4 regions of the Pseudomonas sp. BIC9C genome follow, and region 4 is predicted to be linked to each of the others. Evidence: predicted binding sites of a transcription regulator. Region 4 holds the regulator's gene; each other region holds the start of a gene.

Region 1 (5,041 bases), on a different contig from region 4:
CGTCGGTCTAGCCAGATGCATTCTTTATCGGCGCTTGGGTGAAAGGAGGAGGGCGAAATCTCCCACGGATCTGTACTGCGTCAACAGTCAGAATCGGGCTTTGTCCCTCCTCCTCCCTTCAAGTCCTACCATACAAGCGGGCTTGCCCGCGAAAGCAGCGTGTCAGACAACATGAATGTTGAATGTGCCGCCGTCTTCGCGGGCAAGCCCGCTCCCACAGGTCTTGTCTCTGTTCCGTCAGATACGGAACTGCCCGACCAGAGTGCCCAGGCGCTGCCCCAGGTCGGCCAGGCTACGGGAGGTTTGCGCGCCGAGCTGGGTTTCGTCGGCGACGTTATCCACCGCCACGGCAATCTGGTGCACGCTGCGATTGATCTCTTCTGCCACGGCGGTCTGTTCTTCGGCGGCACTGGCGATCTGCGCGTTCATCGAATTGATGGTCGCGATCAGCTGGGCCATGGTGTCCAGCGAAGCCCCCGCTTCGTTGGCCTGGGCCGAGGTGCCGTCGCCAGCCTCGCTGGAGCGACGCATCGCCTCCACCGCCGACCGGGTGCCGGCCTGCAAGCGGTCGATCATGCCCTGGATTTCCTGGGTGCTGATTTGCGTGCGGCTGGCCAGCGCCCGCACTTCATCGGCCACCACCGCAAAACCGCGCCCGGCCTCGCCGGCACGGGCGGCTTCGATGGCCGCGTTGAGTGCCAGCAGGTTGGTCTGCTCGGCGATCGAGCGGATCACCCCGAGCACGCTGACAATCGACGACACGTCTTTTTGCAGGCTGTCGAGGGACACGCCGCTGGTACGGATGTCGTCCACCAGCGCATGGATCTTCTCGATGCTGCCAGCCACCACCCGCTTGGCCGCCTGCCCTTCTTCGTCGGTCTGCTGGGCTGCCACGGCGGCGTTCTGCGCGCTCTTGGCCACTTCCTGGGCCGCCGCCGACATTTCATTGATCGCCGTGGCCACCTGATCGGTCTCATGGCGCTGACGCTCCATGGCCTGGTCCGAGCGATGGGCCTGGTCGGACACCTGACTCACCAGCCCGGTCAGTTGCGAGGTCATTTCGGTGATCTGCCGTACCAGCCCATGAATCTTGTCGACGAAACGGTTGAACGAGCCGGCCAGCTCGCCGAGCTCATCCTGACTGGTGAGCGTCAGGCGACGGGTCAGATCGCCCTCGCCTGCGGCGATGTCGTCGAGGTTGGCTTTCATCAGATGCAGCGGACGCAGAATGGTGTTGGCCAGCAACATCCCGGCAACGGCAATCACCAGCAGCACCACGACCGCCACGCCGACGATGCTCAGCACCATGCCTTGCATGCGCTCCTGGACCTTGGCTTCGACCACCGCCACTTGCGCTTCTATGCCGTCGAGGTTGACCGAGGTACCGACCGCCATGTCCCACTTCGGCAGGTATTCGGTGTAACCGAGCTTGGGCACCAGCACCTGGGTGTTGCCGGGTAATGGCGAGCTGTATTGCAGGTAGTGCGTACCGTCCCTGGCGACTTTCACCAGGTCGCGGTTGACGTAGACACCGTTCGGATCGCGGTTGTCCTTGAAGCTCTGGCCCACGCCTTCGGGGCTGCCGGCCTTGAACAGGCGCACGGTGTTGGAGTCGTAGCCGAAGAAGTAGCCGTCCTTGCCATAGGTGATACTCGACAGCAGCTTGATCACCTGGGCCCGCGCCGCCTGATCGCCGGGGGCGGCCGCGTCGTAAAGCGGTTTGATCGTGGTCATGGCCACGGCTACGTAGCTTTGCAAGGTCGCCTTGGCATCGCTGAGCAGGCGTTCGCGGGTCTGCTCGACTTCCTTGCGGGCCTGATCCTGAAGAATGAACAGCGTGGTCAGGCTGATGACCAGCGCAAACAGCAACACCGGGAGGACGGCAAGGGACAGGACTTTTGCCTTGAGGCTCATGCGCATGACGTTCACTCTTTTGATTTTGTTGGCGTGGTTAACAGCTTTAACGGCACGCCCGGTCAAAAGTTGAACGCGATCAATGTGGGAGCGGGCTTGCTCGCGAAGGCGGTGTGTCAGACACATCGATGCTGGATGTGCCGCCGTCTTCGCGGGCAAGCCCGCTCCCACAGGGTTATTGGTGTTTAAAGGACCATCGCGGCCACCCAGCCGAACGCCAGCAGCGGCAGGTTGTAGTGCAGGAAGGTCGGGACCACGGTGTCCCAGATGTGATGGTGCTGGCCGTCGATGTTCAGGCCGGAGGTCGGGCCGAGGGTCGAGTCCGAAGCCGGCGAACCGGCGTCGCCCAAGGCACCGGCCGTGCCGACAATGCACACGATCGCCAGCGGGCTGAAGCCCAGTTGCACGCACAGTGGCACGAAGATCGCCGCCAGAATCGGCACGGTGGAGAACGACGAGCCGATGCCCATGGTCACCAGCAGCCCCACCAGCAGCATCAGCAAGGCACCGATGCCCTTGCTGTGATCGATGTACGACGCCGACGACTCGACCAGCGTCTGCACCTCACCGGTGGCCTTCATCACTTCGGCAAACCCCGAGGCGGCGATCATGATGAAACCGATCATCGCCATCATTTTCATGCCTTCGGTGAACAGGTCATCGGTGTCGCGCCATTTGACGATGCCCGACACCGAGAAAATCAGGAAGCCGACCAGTGCCCCGATAATCATAGAATCGAGCAACAACTGAATGATGAACGCCGCCGCGATCGCCACGCCGGCCACCATCAGGCTCAGCGGGTTGTATTGCACCGCCACTTGCTCGACTTGCTCGATCTTTGCCAGGTCGTAGACACGCTTCCTGCGATAGCTGACAAACGCTATCAGCAGGCCCGCCACCATGCCCAGGGCCGGAATGCCCATGGCGTGGGTGACATTGATGCCACTGATGTCCACACCGCTGCGGGCGACGTTGGCCAGCAGGATTTCATTGAGGAAGATGTTGCCGAAGCCCACCGGCAGGAACATGTAGGGTGTGATCAAACCGAAGGTCATGACACAGGCGATCAGTCGACGGTCCAGTTGCAGCCTGGTCAGCACATACAGAAGCGGCGGCACCAGCAACGGAATGAACGCGATATGGATCGGCAGGATGTTCTGCGAGGCGATGGCCACGACCCAGAGCAGGCCGATCAGCAGCCATTTGACCTGGCCACCGCCGCTGGCGTGCTGGCGATCGACCAGCGCCAGCGCCTTGTCGGCCAGCGCATGGGCCATGCCGGACTTGGCAATGGCCACGGCGAAAGCACCCAGCAAGGCGTAGGACAATGCCACCGTCGCCCCACCGCCGAGGCCACTGTTGAAGGCCTTGAGTGTCGCCTCGATCCCCAGGCCACCGGTCAGGCCACCGACCAGCGCACCGACGATCAGGGCGATCACCACATGCACGCGGGACAGGCTGAGTACCAGCATGATGCCGACCGCGGCAATGACTGCATTCATTTCTTTACCTCGAGACAAACGAAAAGACTCCGTCCGGCAGTCTGCGAAGAGCCGCCAGCGGATGAAGGAATGGGTTTTATTAGAGGGCGCGCACTTTGCCGCAGCGTCACCTCCTTGTCAAAGCACCTCGGCGCTGTCGATATGTAACGGCATGTGATGACCTGTGGCGAGGGAGCTTGCTCCCGATTGATTGCGCAGCAATCGCAGACCCAACCTACGTGCTGATTCTGACGGACCGCATCCATAGGGTTGGGGGTGCTTCGTTCCCCAGCGGGAGCAAGCTCCCTCGCCACAAAAGCCATTCATCCAAAATCCGGCTTACGGCATAAAGAAAGCCGGATCGCGGCCGCTACAGTGCAAAGTCTCAGATATTTATCGAATAAGGACGTCTCCATGTCGCTCAGACAACTTTCCATTCAATGGAAAATCACCCTGCTGGCCGGGCTGTGCCTGGCGGGCATCGTGACCCTGCTGGTGGGTCTTTCCCTGTACCGCATGGAGCACAGCTCCGGGATGGTGAAAGCCTCGAGCATGGAGATGCTGACCGAAGCGGCCCAGGCCCGGATCGAGTCCCAGGGCGAAAACCAGGCGCTGGGGATTCGCCAGCAGTTCATGGACGCCTATCAATACGGCCACGGCTTCTCCCGGCAGGTACTGTTCCTGCGGGAGCAGGCCGAAAAGCGCTTTCTCGATGCCTTCGACCTGCGCGAAGACCTGACCCGCCAGGTCAAGTCGGCCCTGCAGGCCAACCCGGACCTGCTCGGCCTGTCCCTGGTGTTCGAACCCAACGGGCTGGATGGCAAGGACGACCTGTTCACCGGTCAAGCCGAACTGGGCAGCAACGACAAGGGCCGTTTCGCCCTCTACTGGTCGCAGCCGACGCCGGGCAAGGTGACGTCCATGGCCTTGCCGGAAAAGGACATGGCCGACACCAGCACCGGCCCCAGCGGCGAAGCGGCGAACGCCTGGTTCACCTGCCCGCGCACCACGCTCAAGCCGTGCGTGATCGAACCCTACTTCTATGAGATCGACGGCCAGAACGTGCTGATGACCAGCATCGTTTTCCCGCTGATGGTCAACGGCAAGGTCATCGCCTCGCTGTCAGTGGACATCAACCTCAACAGCCTGCAAGCGGTCAGCCTGGGCGCAAGCAAGAAGCTCTACGACGGCCAGACCAGTGTCAGCATCATCAGCCCGGCCGGCCTGCTCGCCGGCTACAGCCCGGACGCCAGCAAACTCAGCCAGCGCCTGGAGGCCGTGGACAAGGCCAGCGGTGCCGAACTGCTGCGCATGCTTGCCGCCAGCAGCAAGACCGGCAGCCTGCACAGCAATCAGCAACTGAAAGTGCTGGCACCGTTCCAGCCGATTCCCGACGGTAAATCCTGGGGCGTGCTGCTCGACGTGCCGGAGAAAGTCCTGGTCGGCCCCGCCGAAGCCCTGAAAAAGCAACTGGACGACAGCAACACCGCCGGTACGCTGGTCGAGCTCGGCCTGGGGGTACTCGCCGCGCTGCTGGGCCTGGTGCTGGTGTGGCTGATGGCCCGCAGCGTCACCAAACCGATCCTCGGCGTGGCGCACATGCTCGAAGACATCGCCAGCGGCGAAGGTGACCTGACCCGTCGACT
Region 2 (5,041 bases), 350 kb from region 4:
AGCTTTTCGCCGTCGAGGTTGACGTTGACCAGTTGTGCCAGCTTCAGTGCCGCACGGAACGCATTGCGGCGCTGGTGGTACACCACTTCATCGGGCAGGGTGCCGCGATAGCAGCGACTGCCACCGGATTCGTCGATGTTCAATTGGCCGTTGCTTTCCCAGGCAATGCGCACGCCTTCGTGGAAGCCTTCGACCTTGAACGGTTCGCCCGCCAGCAGGTAGCGCTCGCCATCGCGGGGGATCATTTCGTCCAGGGCGATCATGTTGCTGTCACGGTCAAGATCCACCAGATAGCTCTGGAAGCGCTGGCTGCGCTCGTGGAACGTGATGATCAGCGGGTCATGGCTTTCGAGCAGCTGGCGCAGGTTGCCGGAGATTTCCAAGGGCGTGGAGAGCACCTTGGGTGGCTGCGGAGCATCATCCACGGATAAGGCATTGGACACGGTTAATCAATCTCCAGACAAAATTTGACTACGGCTAGCCAGCATTTTGCCAGCATCTTTCGCGTCTTGGATAGAGCGGGCTCATCGAGCGGGCTAAGCCTGACTGAGCGGGCGTGGCTTGGCAAGCTTGGAGAATGTACCGCTGGCATCGTAAAGCGCCGGGGTTTCACCGCCGGTGAGGATTTTCAGCTGGGTGGCCGTAGCGGCCTGCTGAGTGAGGATCGACTGACCGTTGTTGGCGTTGATGGCCTGGCACTGGGCCAGGAGATCGGTCAACACGTCACTTTGCGCCAGCAACTGGTCGCCAATGCTCGACTGACTGGCCAATTGCTCAAGACCGGCACGGTTGGTCGGCAGGTTGAGGCTGGCGAGAACTTCACTGCGCTTGCGGCCATGCTGTTCGAGCAAGACGACCAATGCCTGTTTCTGCGCCAGGATGTCCTCGAGCAATGGCATGTCGCGGCCATGCAATGCGAGGGATTCGGTCTGCAGTAATTCCAGCAAGTGTTGCGCTGGAGCAAAGTCGTCGGTGATCAGTTGCAGTAAATGAGTGTCGTGCATGGCTGGCCTTGGGTTTTAAGCGTCCAAAAGCCTGGCGCCGGCGGTGGCCTAGCGCTGGGCTTCGAAGTTGAGCAGTTTGCTGGCTACACGGTTGCTGTCGACCTTATAGCTGCCATCGGCAATCGCTGCTTTCAACTCGGCCACGCGGGCTTTGTCGACGGCAGGCTGATCGCGCAGCTTGTCAGTGACCTTCTGCAACTGTTGAGCCTCTTCGCTGAGGTGTACCGATTCCCCGCTTTTGACGGTACCGGCCTGTTCGGCCGCGGACTCCAGCGGCGCGGATTTGCCGGCTTCGGCGCTTTCCTTGCTGGCGCTGGTACGTGTACTGCCCGTAAGGGACGAGGAGCTGTTCAAACGGCTGAAATCGATGACCATGATAAAAAACCTCTGGGAATTTGGACGCTTGCCATGGTTTCGGCCATTCCCTGGAAAACTTTAGGTCCATTTATCAATGAACCTCGCGCGCGTCAGCGCTTGCCCTGCATGGAGCACAGTCTAGGGAACAGCCGCGGCAAGCGCCACATTCCGGTGAACCGAGAGCCTTACATGGACACTTCCACCTGCCCCGGCGCCATGACCTGCGCCTTGATGACTCGCTGGGAGTTGAGGTTTTTCACCCGGATCTGTTCGCTCAGGCTGCCGTTTGACAGGGCTTCGCCCGGCATGCGCACGCTGAGCGTACCGCTGCGGGCGGTAATCACTACCTGATCACCCTTGCGGATGACCTCGGCCTGTTCGATGTGCACCAGGGTAATCACCTGGTCGGCGACCGTTGGTCGGGTCAGTCGCTGCCCGACCGCTTGATCAAGGGAGGTCAGGTAGCCCTGGCTGATCAGGCTGATATCGCGCTCGCGCAGGACCACATCCCCAGGCTCGACAATGGCGGCGCGGCGCAGTGGTCGGGCGGTGGTCACGACATCGCGAAACAGCCGGACTTGAGCGGGCACGAAGACGGTCCAGGGGGCCGCGCCCTCGCAGCGGACCTTGACCGTGACCCGTCCCAGCGGCTTGGGGCTCTCAAGGGTTGCTGTCAATTCCTTGTCGCACATCGGCATGTGCATGCGCGGATCGAGCGGGTTGACCTGGATCTCGTAGCGACCTTCCGTTTGACTGGTGGCGAGATAGTCTTCTACGGTGAATTCAAGAAAGCCCTGAGTGACGCCGATAAGCATGTCAGGCAAGGTAACCGCGTCAGCAAGGGCAGGGCTGCCAGCGTTGAACAGGCAAACAGCCGCCAGCACGCCGAGCCATTTGCGGCAGGGTGTGGTCAGGCGTCGAAAAAATGTCGGTTCTGTGTTCATAACGATTAAAAAAGCAAGCGCCGTGCCGTTTAGTGATGAAGGCGCGTCGCAACAACACTTGGCGTTGGTGTAGGAGTCTGGGCATGGCTGGTGTAATGGATTCGGTAAACCAGCGCACGCAACTGGTGGGGCAGAATCGCCTGGAGCTGTTGTTGTTCCGTCTCGACGGTCAGCAGCTGTACGGGATCAATGTGTTCAAGGTTCGGGAGGTGCTGCAATGCCCCCAACTGACACTGATGCCCAAATCCAGTCCTGTCGTGTGCGGTGTGGCGAACATCCGGGGGGCGACCATACCGATCCTTGATCTGGCGATGGCGACCGGCTCCGGTGCTTTGAAGGACAAGAACAATCCCTTCGTGATCATCACGGAGTACAACACCAAGACCCAGGGTTTCCTGGTCCGCTCGGTGGAACGCATTGTCAACATGAACTGGGAGGAGATCCATCCGCCACCCAAGGGCACCGGACGCGATCACTACCTGACGGCAGTGACGCGGGTCGACAATCAGTTGGTCGAAATCATCGACGTCGAGAAAGTGCTGGCGGAAGTGGCGCCGACGCCGGAAGCGATTTCCGTCGGCGTGGTGGATGTCGAAACCCAGCACAAGGCGCTTTCGTTGCGAGTGCTGACGGTCGACGACTCGTCGGTGGCACGCAAGCAGGTCACCCGTTGCCTGCAAACGGTCGGTGTCGAAGTGGTGGCGTTGAACGACGGTCGGCAAGCGCTGGACTACCTGCGCAAACTGGTCGATGAGGGCAAGAAACCGGAAGAAGAGTTCCTGATGATGATCTCCGACATCGAGATGCCGGAGATGGACGGGTACACCCTGACGGCGGCAATCCGCAACGACCCGCGCATGCAAAAGCTTCATATCATCCTGCATACTTCGTTGTCGGGGGTTTTCAATCAGGCGATGGTCAAGAAGGTCGGTGCCGATGACTTCCTGGCCAAATTCCGTCCTGATGACCTGGCATCCCGGGTAGTCGACCGGATCAAGGCAGCAGATATCAGCTAGGGGCCTGCGCCCCTGGCAGTCAACACGATTTAAGAGGCGGCATCATTGTCTACGGGTAATTTGGATTTCGAACAGTTCCGGGTGTTCCTGGAAAAAGCCTGTGGCATTTTGCTCGGTGAAAACAAGCAGTACCTGGTCTCCAGCCGTCTCAACAAACTGATGGAACAGCAAGGCATCAAGTCTTTGGGTGAGCTGGTTCAGCGCATGCAGACCCAGCCGCGCAGCGGTTTGCGCGAGCAGGTGGTAGACGCCATGACCACCAACGAAACCCTGTGGTTTCGTGACACCTACCCGTTTGAAGTCTTGAAGAACAAGGTACTGCCCGAAGCGATCAAGGCCAGTCCTGGCCAGCGCCTGCGCATCTGGTCGGCGGCGTGCTCCTCAGGCCAGGAACCGTATTCGCTGTCGATGTCCATCGACGAGTTCGAGCGGGTCAACATGGGTCAGTTAAGGATGGGCGTGCAGATTGTTGCCACCGACCTGTCCGGCACCATGCTGACCAACTGCAAGACTGGCGAGTACGACAGCCTGGCCATCGGCCGTGGTCTGTCGCCAGAGCGCCTGCAGCGTTATTTCGACCCGAAAGGGCCGGGGCGCTGGGCGATCAAGGCGCCGATCAAGAGCCGGGTGGAGTTCCGTTCCTTCAACCTGCTGGACAGCTACGTGAGCCTGGGCAAGTTCGACATCGTGTTCTGCCGCAACGTGTTGATCTACTTCTCCGCCGAGGTGAAGAAGGACATCCTGTTGCGCATCCACAGTACGTTGAAGCCGGGGGGGTACCTGTTCCTCGGTGCTTCCGAAGCACTGAACGGTTTGCCGGATCATTACCAGATGGTCCAGTGCAGCCCGGGGATCATTTACCAGGCGAAGTGATTTTTGCTGGTGTCATCGAAAACGGGAGTCCTCATGGGCTCCCGTTTTTTTATGCCTGATGATTTTCTGCGGGCACCGCCACCCCCTGTGGGAGCGGGCTTGCCCGCGAAAGCGGTGGACCAGAAAAGTTGATATCGGCTGATACGACGCCTTCGCGGGCAAGCCCGCTCCCACAGGGTCAGATGGTGTTCTGCGAATGGAGGAAGCGGCAGAAAAGCGGCATCCGGCGGAAACCCGTTGCCGCTTTTCTGGCATTGCCGCATTGCCATGGCCGGCAAAGCCCCGGTTTCCGGGCTTTTTTGAATTGGCATGGGGCTTGCTAAGTTGATCCTACGTAAAATCAGGTCACCCGAAGGTTTCCCGACATGAGCATCAGCTTCGATAAAGCGCTCGGTATCCACGAACAAGCCCTGGGCTTCCGCGCCCAGCGTGCCGAAGTCCTGGCCAACAACATCGCCAACGCCGACACCCCGAACTACAAGGCTCGGGATCTGGATTTCTCGAAAGTGCTCGCCGAGCAGAACGAGAAAACCAAAAACGGCACCTTCGCCTTGAACATGACCAACAGCCGTCATATCGAAGCTGAAGGTCTGGGCAATGGCGACGAGTCGTTGCTGTATCGCACGCCGATGCAACCGTCGATCGACCAGAACACCGTGGATGCTCAGCTGGAGCAGTCGAACTACGCGGAAAACGCGATCGGCTTCCAGGCCAGCTTCACCCTGCTCAACAGCAAATTCAAAGGGCTGGTATCAGCCCTGCGCGGAGAGTAAGCCATGTCTCTATCCAGTGTTTTCAACATTGCCGGTAGCGGCATGAGTGCGCAGACCACGCGTTTGAACACCGT
Region 3 (5,041 bases), on a different contig from region 4:
TCGAGGCCACGATCATCGCGCCCACCAGTACCACGGCCATCGGGCCGCGCTCGGTGTCGAAAATGCACGCCACGCGTTCGTTACGTGCAAACAGTTCCGGAACGTTTTCAGCGGTGGTCTGGTTGACCGAGAACAGGCGGCCCGGGATGTAGATCATCTCGCGCAGGGTGCCGGCCAGTGGCATGTGCACGCGGTGATAGTCCTTCGGCGACAGGTAGATGGTCGCGAAGTCGCCGCCCATGAACGGTGCCGCATTCGCCGCATCGCCACCGAGCAGTTCGAGCACGCTGAAGCTGTGACCCTTGGCCTGGAACACACGACCGTGCTCGATCGGGCCGAGCTGGCTGATGGCGCCGTCGGCCGGGCTGAGGATCGCGCCCGGGGTCTCGTCCAGCGGGCGGGCACCGGCTTTCAGTGCGCGGGTGAAGAATGCATTGAAGTGCTCGTAGGCGGTCAGGTCTTCGACCAGCGCCTGGGACATGTCCACCTGGTAACGCTTGGCGAACCAGGCGGTAAAGGCGTTCTTGAACCAGCGCACGCGGCATTCGGCGATGCAGCCGGCCAGTCGCGAGAGCAAGTTGTGGGGCAGCAGGTACTGGCTGAGGATAAACAGACGATTGTTCATTAACTGTCCTTGAAAAACTCAAATCTCTACGGGCGTATCGGGATGGTTGCCCCATTCGCCCCAGGAGCCGGCGTAGCCTTTGACCCGCGGATAACCGAGAGCCTTGGCCACCAGATAGGTGAAGCCGGACCGATGATGGGTCTGGCAGTGGGTAATCACTTCTTTGTCTTTGCTGATCCCGAGTTGTTCGAGGATCTGCGGCATGTCGGTGCGGATGCGCAGCTGGCGCGCCTGATCCATGCCGGCGGTCCATTCGAAATTGACCGCGCCGGGAATGTGGCCGCCCTTGGCTGCCAGGACTTTCTCGCCGGAATACTCCAGCGGCCCGCGTGCATCCCAGATGGCCAGGTCGGCGGCGCCGAGACGGCTTTGCAGGTATTCGCGGGTGGCAGTGGGTTCGTCGTGCAAGGTCAATGCAACCGGGCCACCCACCGGTGGCGGGATCTGGATCGACATGGGCGAACCTTCTGCCAGCCAGGCCGGCAGGCCGCCGTTGATATAGTGGTACTTGCTGTGGCCGATGACATCCAGCAGCCAGATAAAGCGTCCGGCCCAACCGCCGCCTTCGTCGTCATACACCACGTAGACCGCGTCGGGGTTGTGTCCCAGCTCACCAAACAACGTTTCGAGTGCTGCCTGCGGGGGCATCAGGCCCGGGGCGGGCGCCTGACCCAGTTGCGTGCGTTTGGGATCGACAAAGCGCGCGCCGGGAATGTGCCCTTCGGCGTAGCGGGCGGCACTGGTCAAGTCCACCAGAATCAGTTCGCGGGCGTCGAGACGAGGGAGCAAGTCGCTCGGCTCGATCACCAGCGGCAAGCCAGAGAAGTCAGACATGTGAGGTCTCCAGAGCACAAAAAGGGAGGATTGTAGCGCAGCTTATTGGCCTCGGTTGCTAAAGCTGTGCAGGGCTTTTTCGATGCATTGTGCGGTTTTGCCGAAGGCTTGTACGGAAATTTCCGAAAACGGCCCACCGCCCTGATCCGCCACGACGATCATGATCACCCGGCCATTGTTGACCAGCGAACGCAGCAGCAGGTGTTCGCCGCTGAACTGCGAGCGCAGGTTGTTGGGCAGCAGGGCCGAGAATTGCGCGTTGTTGGCTGGCGTCAGGCGGACCTGGGCCTGTTGCGCGAGCAAGCGTTGCAACACGTTGCTCTGGCTGACCACGAAGTTCAGCCCGGCCGCCTCTTTCGGCAGGCCGGCCGTCTGGTGCACGCGCAGGTTGGCGTGGGTGCGGTCGGCCATCAGGATCATCACCCGACGCATGCCGCAGGCTGCAAGGGCGTCCCGGGCGGCGATGGTCAGGTGCATGGCGTTGGTGAAACGGCTCGGCTCGACCAGCAGTTCGGCGCATTGCTTGCGCCATTTCGCCAGATCTTCGGCGGTGGGTGCCGCGGCCGGCAGCAGTCCGGCGTGGATACGGTTCATGCCCCACGGCCAGATCAGCGATTCGGCGGGGTGCCAGAGATCGGGCATGGCATGCTGGCGCGCACTGTTGGCGGCTTGCTGATGCAGTTGCTGCTGCACCTCGTCCATCGGCATTTGCAGGTAAAGGCTGGTCAGGTACTGCCAGCGCTCACTGTGCGGGCTGTCCCAGGCGTGCTGCGCCGACAGCGCCAAGCCGTTGGCCAGCAACACGGTATTGGCCGGTTGATTGAGCCAGCGGCGCAGGGTCGGGTTGTCATCGAGGCGGTTCTGCTGGCGCAATGGGTGCTCGCTGTCACGGGCAATGCGCAGGACTTTCACCAGTTCCCGCTGTTCAGTGAGCAACAGTCGATAGCCTTGTTGTACCCAGATCGGCAAGCGCCAGATCTCCACCAATGCCTGGCCGATGCCCAGCAGACGTACACCAAACAGTTGCCGCTCGACTTTGCGTGCCGATTCGCCTTTATGGATGACCCGCAGTTCCCAGTCTTCGAGCAGTTCTGGATGGGTTAGCGCCAACGGCCACAGGGGCGAAAGGAACAGCAGGCTACCCCAGTGGATGTCCTGCCACAGGCGTGCCAGGCGACTGGCAAAAAAACCGTTGGCCTGTTGGGTCGCGTGCTGGCTGATCATCTGCAGCTGACGCAAGGCTTTGGGAATGTCGGACTGGGGTACGGCGGGCAAGCGTGCGAGCAGCTCTTCGGTGCGCTTGAGGCCAAGGCGATTGATCGCGATCTCGAGGTTTTCCGCCGGCTCCGTCATGCTGCCGTGGGAGTGCCGGTTGGCTTCGCGAATCACGCTCAAGGCCAGGGCCGGGCTGCCTTGCATGAGGTCGGCGATGTCACGCAGCGAGCTGCGATTGTCGCGGATGGCCTTGCAGACAAGGTCGTGGCTGGCTTGCGGGACGGGAAGGCGTACGCCATCGAGCAGCTTGACCCAGCCCTCGATCGTCGTCGGTTTTGGCGTTGGAACGTTCGTTTCGTTAACCATGGTTGGAGGCGATCATCATCAGCATTACCCGGGCCCGGAGTGGGTCAAATTGGCTTTTCGCCTGAACGGGCTTTAGTCTGGCGCAGTTTTGCCGATAAGTAGAAGAAGAGATTTTTTAACTTCCGAATATGACCTTGAACCCGACTCAGTAAGTGCTCTCCTACCTATGGCTAAAATTATCGGCATCATCGTCGTATTCGCGAGCGTGCTCGGCGGATACGTGCTTTCCCACGGCAAGATTGCCGCCCTGATCCAGCCTTTCGAGGTCATGATTATTGGCGGTGCGGCCCTCGGCGCATTCCTGCAGGCCAACCCTGGTCATATGACGATGCACGTGCTCAAGAAGTCCTTGGGCATGTTCAGTTCACGTTTCAACCACGGCTTCTACCTTGAAGTGCTGGGCCTGATCTACGAGATCCTCAACAAGAGCCGCCGTGAAGGCATGATGGCCATCGAAGGTGACATTGAAGATGCCGTCGCGAGCCCGATCTTCGCCAAGTACCCGGCGGTGCTCAAGGACGAGCGCATGACTGCGTTCATCTGCGATTACCTGCGGATCATGTCCTCCGGCAACATGGCTCCGCACGAGCTGGAAGGCCTGTTCGACATGGAGCTGTTCAGCCTCAAGGAAGACCTGGAGCATCCATCCCACGCGGTCAACGGCATCGCCGACGCCATGCCCGGTTTCGGTATCGTCGCGGCGGTACTGGGTATCGTGGTGACCATGGCTTCGCTGGGTGAAGGTGACCAGAAGTCCATCGGCCTGCACGTGGGTGCGGCACTGGTCGGTACCTTCTTCGGTATTCTCGCCGCCTACGGTTTCTTCGGCCCGCTGGCTCACTCCCTGGCCCACGATGCCAAGGAAGAGCTGAACGTCTACGAAGCCATCAAGGCCTCGCTGGTGGCTTCGGCTTCCGGTATGCCGCCATCGCTGGCCGTGGAGTTCGGGCGCAAGGTTCTGTACCCGGCGCACCGTCCTAGCTTCGCTGAGCTGGAACAAGCGGTTCGCGGTCGTTAAGCCATGGAAAATAACCAACCGATAATCATCAAGCGCGTCAAGCGCTACGCCGGCGGGCATCACGGGGGCGCCTGGAAAATCGCCTTCGCCGACTTCGCCACGGCGATGATGGCGTTCTTTCTGGTGTTGTGGCTGTTGTCCACCGCAACACCGGAACAGAAGATCGCCATCGCCGGTTACTTCAAGGATCCGATCGGCTTTTCCGAAAGCGGCACGCCGTACATCATCGATCTGGGTGGCACGCCGACCCTGGCGCCGGAAAACACCCTCAACCCCGAGGTGAAGTCCCAGCCACAGCCGGACAAGGTGACCGTCGATGCCGAGCAGGTCGAAGGTATGGCCGAGATGGTCGAGAAGGAGCGCCTCGAGCTGTTGCTGCAAGAGTTGCAGAACAAGGTCGAAGAGAACCCGCAACTGCAGAAATTCAAAGACCAGATCATGTTCGAGATCACCCCGGACGGCCTGCGTATCCAGATCGTGGATGCCGAGAACCGGCCGATGTTCGACTCAGGCTCGGCCCGTCTGAAGCCGTATTTCGAAGACATCCTGCTGGCCATGGCCGACACCATCAAGGCGGTGCCGAACAAGATCAGCATCAGCGGTCACACCGATGCCAAGCCATACACCGGGACCGGTGACTTCGGTAACTGGGAGCTCTCGGCCAACCGTGCCAACGCGGCACGTCGCGCGCTGGTGGCGGGCAGCTATCCGGACAGTCAGGTGGCGCGGGTCGTCGGTTATGCTTCGTCGGCCTTGTTCGACCGCGAGCACCCGTTCAATCCGGTCAACCGCCGTATCGACATCATCGTGCTGACCAAAAAAGCCCAGCGCGCCATCGAAGGTTCCCAAGGCGCGGAGCCGGCTCCAGATGCCTCGCAAGGCGCTCCCGGCACAGCGCCTGCCGCGCCGGCTGACCCAAACGCGTTGCCAGCGGACAAGGAGCCGCTACCGGCCCACGAACTTCGCGAGCGGCTGAATCTGTT
Region 4 (5,041 bases):
GAATCTCGCCGGCCTCAACCAGGAAATCCTGAAGGATCTCTTCATCGGCGCCGAAGCTCATTAAGGGTGTGCTCCTAACAGACAGGTCTAAAAACCTAAAATGCCTAAAATTCTAAAACCCTAGGCTGGATAGCAAATCGTCCACATCGTCCTGATCGGACACAACGTCTTCTCTTTTATCGGCATGAATCTGCGGACCTTCACCCTGAGAGAGATGTTTTTGTGGATCTTTTTCGGCAAGCATCGCTTCACGGTCATGTTCGATGCCCGCAAAGCGGTCCACCTGACTGGCCATGAGCACGAGCTTGAGCAGGTTGCTTTCAACTTCGGTGACCAACTGGGTCACGCGCTTGATCACTTGCCCTGTGAGGTCCTGGTAATCCTGGGCGAGCAGGATGTCGTTCAGGTTGCCCGACACCGCGCGATTGTCCGTGCCGCTGCGCGCCAGGAACCCGTCGACCCGCCGGGCCAGTTCACGAAACTCTTGCGCACCGACTTCGCGACGCATGAAGCGCCCCCAGTCCGCGCTCAAGGCCTGGGCTTCATCCGCCAGGCCATTGACCAGCGGCGTGGCACTTTCCACCAGATCCATGGTGCGGTTGGCCGCGGCTTCGGTCAGCTTGACCACATACCCCAGACGCTCGGTGGCATCGGTGATCTGCGACACTTCTTCGGCTTGCGGCATGTGCGGGTCAATCTGGAAATTGACGATCGCGCTATGCAGTTCGCGAGTGAGCTTGCCCACTTCCTGATACAGGCCGCGGTCACGGGTCTGGTTGAGCTCATGGATCAATTGCACCGCGTCGCCGAACTTGCCCTTTTCAAGGCTCGCGACCAATTCGACGGCGTGTTTTTTCAGGGTCGATTCGAAATCGCCCAATGAAGTTTCGTTATTGCCCATAGCTCCCCCGTGGCGCACTCATCAACCGATGCGTTCGAAAATCTTCTCGATTTTTTCTTTCAACGCCTGGGCCGTGAAGGGTTTGACCACATAGCCGTTAACGCCGGCCTGGGCCGCTTCGATGATCTGCTCGCGCTTGGCTTCAGCGGTCACCATCAGCACCGGCAGGTGCTTGAGCTTTTCATCGGCACGCACGTGGCGCAGCAGATCGATACCGGTCATGCCAGGCATGTTCCAGTCCGTTACCAGAAAGTCGATGCTTCCGCTGTTGAGCACCGGAATGGCGGTAGTGCCATCGTCGGCCTCGACGGTGTTGGTGAACCCAAGGTCACGCAGCAGGTTCTTGATGATCCGCCGCATCGTTGAGAAGTCATCAACGATGAGGATTTTCATGTTCTTGTCCAATTCGACCTCCAAGCAGTCTTAAACGCGCCCAGCACCTGGACGCGCCATTTCAATCAATCCGGCAAAGCACTCAATGACTGTCTGGAGCACAACAGATCGCGACCGGCGCAGTTCAACACCACACCAGCCTCGTTCGCAGTGTCCCCACACTGCCTTCAGCGCGCTCGCCACTCCCCCAAACGCCCCCGCAAACGGGCCGCGCACTGGCTGTGTAACTGGCTGACCCGCGATTCGCTGACCCCCAGGACCTCACCGATTTCCTTGAGGTTCAACTCTTCGTCGTAGTACAGCGCCAACACCAGTCGCTCACGCTCCGGCAAATTGGCAATCGCATCCGCCAGCGCAGCCTGGAAGCGTTCATCTTCCAGATCGCGTGACGGCTCGAGATGAGCACTCGCGCCATCCTCGTGCAGCCCTTCGTGTTCGCCGTCCTGCAACAGATCGTCGAAACTGAATAACCGGCTGCCCAGGGTGTCGTTCAAAATTCCGTAGTAATCGTCGAGACTCAATTGGAGTTCGGCCGCAACTTCGTGATCTTTAGCGTCACGGCCGGTTTTCGCTTCAATCGAGCGAATCGCATCGCTGACCATGCGCGTATTGCGGTGAACCGAACGTGGCGCCCAGTCCCCCTTGCGCACTTCATCGAGCATGGCGCCGCGGATTCGAATGCCCGCGTACGTCTCGAAACTGGCGCCTTTGCTGGCGTCGTATTTGGTCGACACTTCAAGCAAGCCGATCATCCCGGCCTGGATCAGGTCTTCGACCTGGACACTGGCCGGCAAGCGCGCCAGCAAGTGGTAAGCAATGCGTTTAACCAGCGGCGCGTAACGCTCGATCAGCTCGTACTGCGCATCACGCGCCGATCGCTTGTAGAGGTTGTAACCGCTTGCTGTCATAGCACGGGTCCCGCTGTTTGCTGCACGAGGCGCTCGACGAAAAACTCCAGGTGCCCGCGCGGGTTGGCAGGCAACGGCCAGGTATCGACTTTCTGCGCGATGGCCTTGAACGCCAGCGAGCACTTGGAACGCGGGAAAGCCTCGTAGACGGCGCGCTGCTTCTGCACAGCCTTGCGCACACTTTCATCGTAAGGCACGGCGCCGACGTACTGCAGGGCGACGTCGAGGAAGCGATCCGTGACCTTGGTCAACTTGGCGAACAGGTTGCGCCCTTCCTGCGGGCTCTGGGCCATGTTGGCCAGGACGCGGAAGCGGTTCATGCCATAGTCACGATTGAGCAACTTGATCAAGGCGTAGGCATCGGTAATCGAGGTCGGCTCGTCACATACCACCAGCAGCACTTCCTGGGCTGCGCGAACGAAACTGACTACCGAGTCACCAATGCCCGCAGCGGTGTCGATCACCAATACGTCGAGGTTGTCGCCGATATCACTGAAGGCCTGGATCAGGCCCGCGTGTTGCGCAGGGCTCAGATGCACCATGCTCTGAGTGCCGGATGCGGCCGGAACGATACGGATGCCGCCTGGTCCCTGCAGCAGTACGTCGCGCAGTTCGCAGCGGCCCTCGATCACGTCGGCCAGGGTACGTTTGGGTGTCAGGCCCAGCAGAACGTCGACGTTCGCCAGCCCCAGGTCGGCGTCCAACAACATGACGCGCCGGCCAAGCTCAGCCAGAGCCAGGGACAAGTTCACTGACACATTAGTTTTCCCGACGCCACCTTTGCCGCCGGTCACCGCGATCACCTGTACGGGATGCATGCTGCCCATGTTATTTCTTTACCTTGTCTTGCATAGACGGAGGCCACATTACTGGCTGCGCGTTCGCAATCGGAACAATGCATGGCAGACCATCGATGTAGGTACAAAAACTGTTCATTACTACCTTAGCCAACCTGCTTGGTTTGGCTGTGGTAAATATCAGCGAACATGTCAGCCATGGCTTCTTCGCTGGGTTCTTCCTGCATTTGCACGCTGACGGCGCGACTGACCAACTGATGACGGCGCGGCAGATGCAAATCATCCGGAATCCGCGGGCCATCGGTCAGGTAGGCCACGGGTAACTCATGACTGATGGCCAGGCTCAACACCTCGCCCAGGCTTGCCGTCTCATCCAGTTTAGTCAGGATGCAGCCAGCTAGCCCGCAACGCTTGTAACTGTGGTAAGCGGCCGTTAGAACCTGTTTCTGGCTAGTGGTTGCCAGGACCAGATAATTTTTTGAACGGATGCCGCGACCGGCCAGGCTTTCGAGCTGCATGCGCAGGGCCGGATCGCTGGCCTGCAGGCCCGCGGTATCGATCAGCACCACGCGCTTGCGCAGCAAGGGTTCCAGCGCCTGCACCAGGGACTGGCCCGGATCGACGTGGGTCACCGACACATTGAGAATGCGCCCCAGGGTCTTGAGCTGCTCCTGGGCACCGATGCGGAAGCTGTCCATGCTCACCAGCGCAATGTTCTGCGCGCCATACTTGAGCACGTAACGGGCAGCCAATTTGGCCAGGGTGGTGGTCTTGCCCATGCCGGCAGGGCCGACCATGGCGATCACTCCGCCCTCTTCCAGCGGCTCGACTTCCGGGGTAACGATCATGCGCGCCAGGTGCGCCAGCAACATGCGCCAGGCCTGACGAGGTTCTTCGATTTCCGTGATCATTGCCAGCAGGTCGCGCGACAGCGGGCCTGACAGGCCGATGCGTTGCAGGCGCCGCCAGAGGTTGGCCTGGTCCGGACGGCTGCCTTGCAGCTGGTTCCAGGCCAGCGAGCCAAGCTGCACTTCCATGAGTTCGCGCAGGCTGTTGAGCTCGAAACGCATCGAGTCGAACGCGCGCGGGTCTACGCCACCGGCCGCTGGCGCAGCGGCCGGTGCAGGGCGACGGGGTTCGGCGTACGTCGGCTCAATCAGTGGCTCGGCGGCGGTCAACGGCAAGCCGGCGAACAACTGGCGGTTGGTGCTCTTGTCGCTCTCGCCCTCGCCACGCAGGCTCAATTCGGCCTGGGCGGTGACGATCCGCGACTGAGTCTTGCGCAACTCGTCTTCGAGCTCCATGTTCGGAACACGCGGCGCCAGCGCCGACAACTTGTAGTCCAGCGCAGCCGTCAGTTCGACACCCCCGGCGATCCGGCGGTTGCCAATAATGGCGGCATCAGCGCCCAGCTCATCGCGAACCAGCTTCATGGCCTGACGCATATCGGCGGCGAAAAAACGCTTAACTTGCATAAACCACTACCTCAGCCGTTGGGCCCTACTGTCGCAACGATGGTCACTTGCTTGTTGTCAGGGATTTCCTGGTAAGCCAACACGTGCAAACCCGGGACTGCGAGCCGGCCAAATCGCGAGAGCATCGCGCGAACCGGACCGGCCACCAGCAGAATCACCGGCTGACCTTGCATCTCCTGACGCTGCGCCGCGTCGATCAACGAGCGCTGCAACTTCTCAGCCATGCTTGGCTCCAGCAGAACGCCCTCTTCCGAGCCTTGTCCTGCCTTCTGCAGACTATTGAGCAATATCTGTTCCAACCTTGGCTCCAGCGTGATGACTGGCAGCTCCGACTCAGTGCCTACAATGCTTTGGACGATTGCACGGGATACGCCAACACGCACGGCAGCCCCACCAGCGCGGCGGTATCTTGACTCTTGGCGGCATTGTTGGCGATGGCCTCGGCAATGCTGCGGATATCGCGAACAGGCACTTGTTCGGCCAACAGCGCTTGCAGCACCTTGAGCAGCTGCGACAGCGAAACCACGCCCGGCACCAGCTCCTCGGCCAGTTTCGGCGAGCTTTTGC

The links. The regulator FliA, encoded in region 4, starts transcription of late flagellar genes. The targets are predictions, from matches to a motif close to CTAAAGTTTNNNNNNNNNNNGCCGNTAA.
Region 1: the regulator FliA is predicted to act here: its motif matches at 1,961-1,988, upstream of RS887_RS10895 (methyl-accepting chemotaxis protein).
Region 2: the regulator FliA is predicted to act here: its motif matches at 1,416-1,443, upstream of flgM (flagellar biosynthesis anti-sigma factor FlgM).
Region 3: the regulator FliA is predicted to act here: its motif matches at 3,111-3,138, upstream of motA (flagellar motor stator protein MotA).

What each region holds. Positions count from the first base shown of each region.
Region 1 is NZ_JAWDGM010000002.1:175,626-180,666, reverse strand. Features, by position in the region: gene RS887_RS10895 (methyl-accepting chemotaxis protein) at 238-1,920, opposite strand; gene RS887_RS10890 (Na+/H+ antiporter family protein) at 2,100-3,416, opposite strand; partial or broken gene RS887_RS30550 (HAMP domain-containing protein) at 3,810-5,041, shown strand, end outside.
Region 2 is NZ_JAWDGM010000001.1:982,986-988,026, reverse strand. Features, by position in the region: gene RS887_RS04700 (flagellar brake protein) at 1-443, opposite strand, end outside; gene RS887_RS04695 (flagellar protein FlgN) at 537-1,004, opposite strand; gene flgM (flagellar biosynthesis anti-sigma factor FlgM) at 1,053-1,379, opposite strand; gene flgA (flagellar basal body P-ring formation chaperone FlgA) at 1,547-2,305, opposite strand; gene RS887_RS04680 (chemotaxis protein CheV) at 2,389-3,321, shown strand; gene cheR (protein-glutamate O-methyltransferase CheR) at 3,367-4,194, shown strand; gene flgB (flagellar basal body rod protein FlgB) at 4,560-4,967, shown strand; gene flgC (flagellar basal body rod protein FlgC) at 4,971-5,041, shown strand, end outside.
Region 3 is NZ_JAWDGM010000002.1:506,210-511,250, forward strand. Features, by position in the region: gene asd (archaetidylserine decarboxylase) at 1-625, opposite strand, end outside; gene rhdA (thiosulfate sulfurtransferase) at 644-1,459, opposite strand; gene RS887_RS12265 (HDOD domain-containing protein) at 1,502-3,040, opposite strand; gene motA (flagellar motor stator protein MotA) at 3,207-4,058, shown strand; gene motB (flagellar motor protein MotB) at 4,062-5,041, shown strand, end outside.
Region 4 is NZ_JAWDGM010000001.1:631,472-636,512, forward strand. Features, by position in the region: gene RS887_RS03110 (chemotaxis protein CheA) at 1-61, opposite strand, end outside; gene RS887_RS03115 (protein phosphatase CheZ) at 113-901, opposite strand; gene RS887_RS03120 (chemotaxis response regulator CheY) at 923-1,294, opposite strand; gene fliA (RNA polymerase sigma factor FliA) at 1,462-2,202, opposite strand; gene fleN (flagellar synthesis regulator FleN) at 2,199-3,029, opposite strand; gene flhF (flagellar biosynthesis protein FlhF) at 3,146-4,474, opposite strand; partial or broken gene flhA (flagellar biosynthesis protein FlhA) at 4,486-5,041, opposite strand, start outside.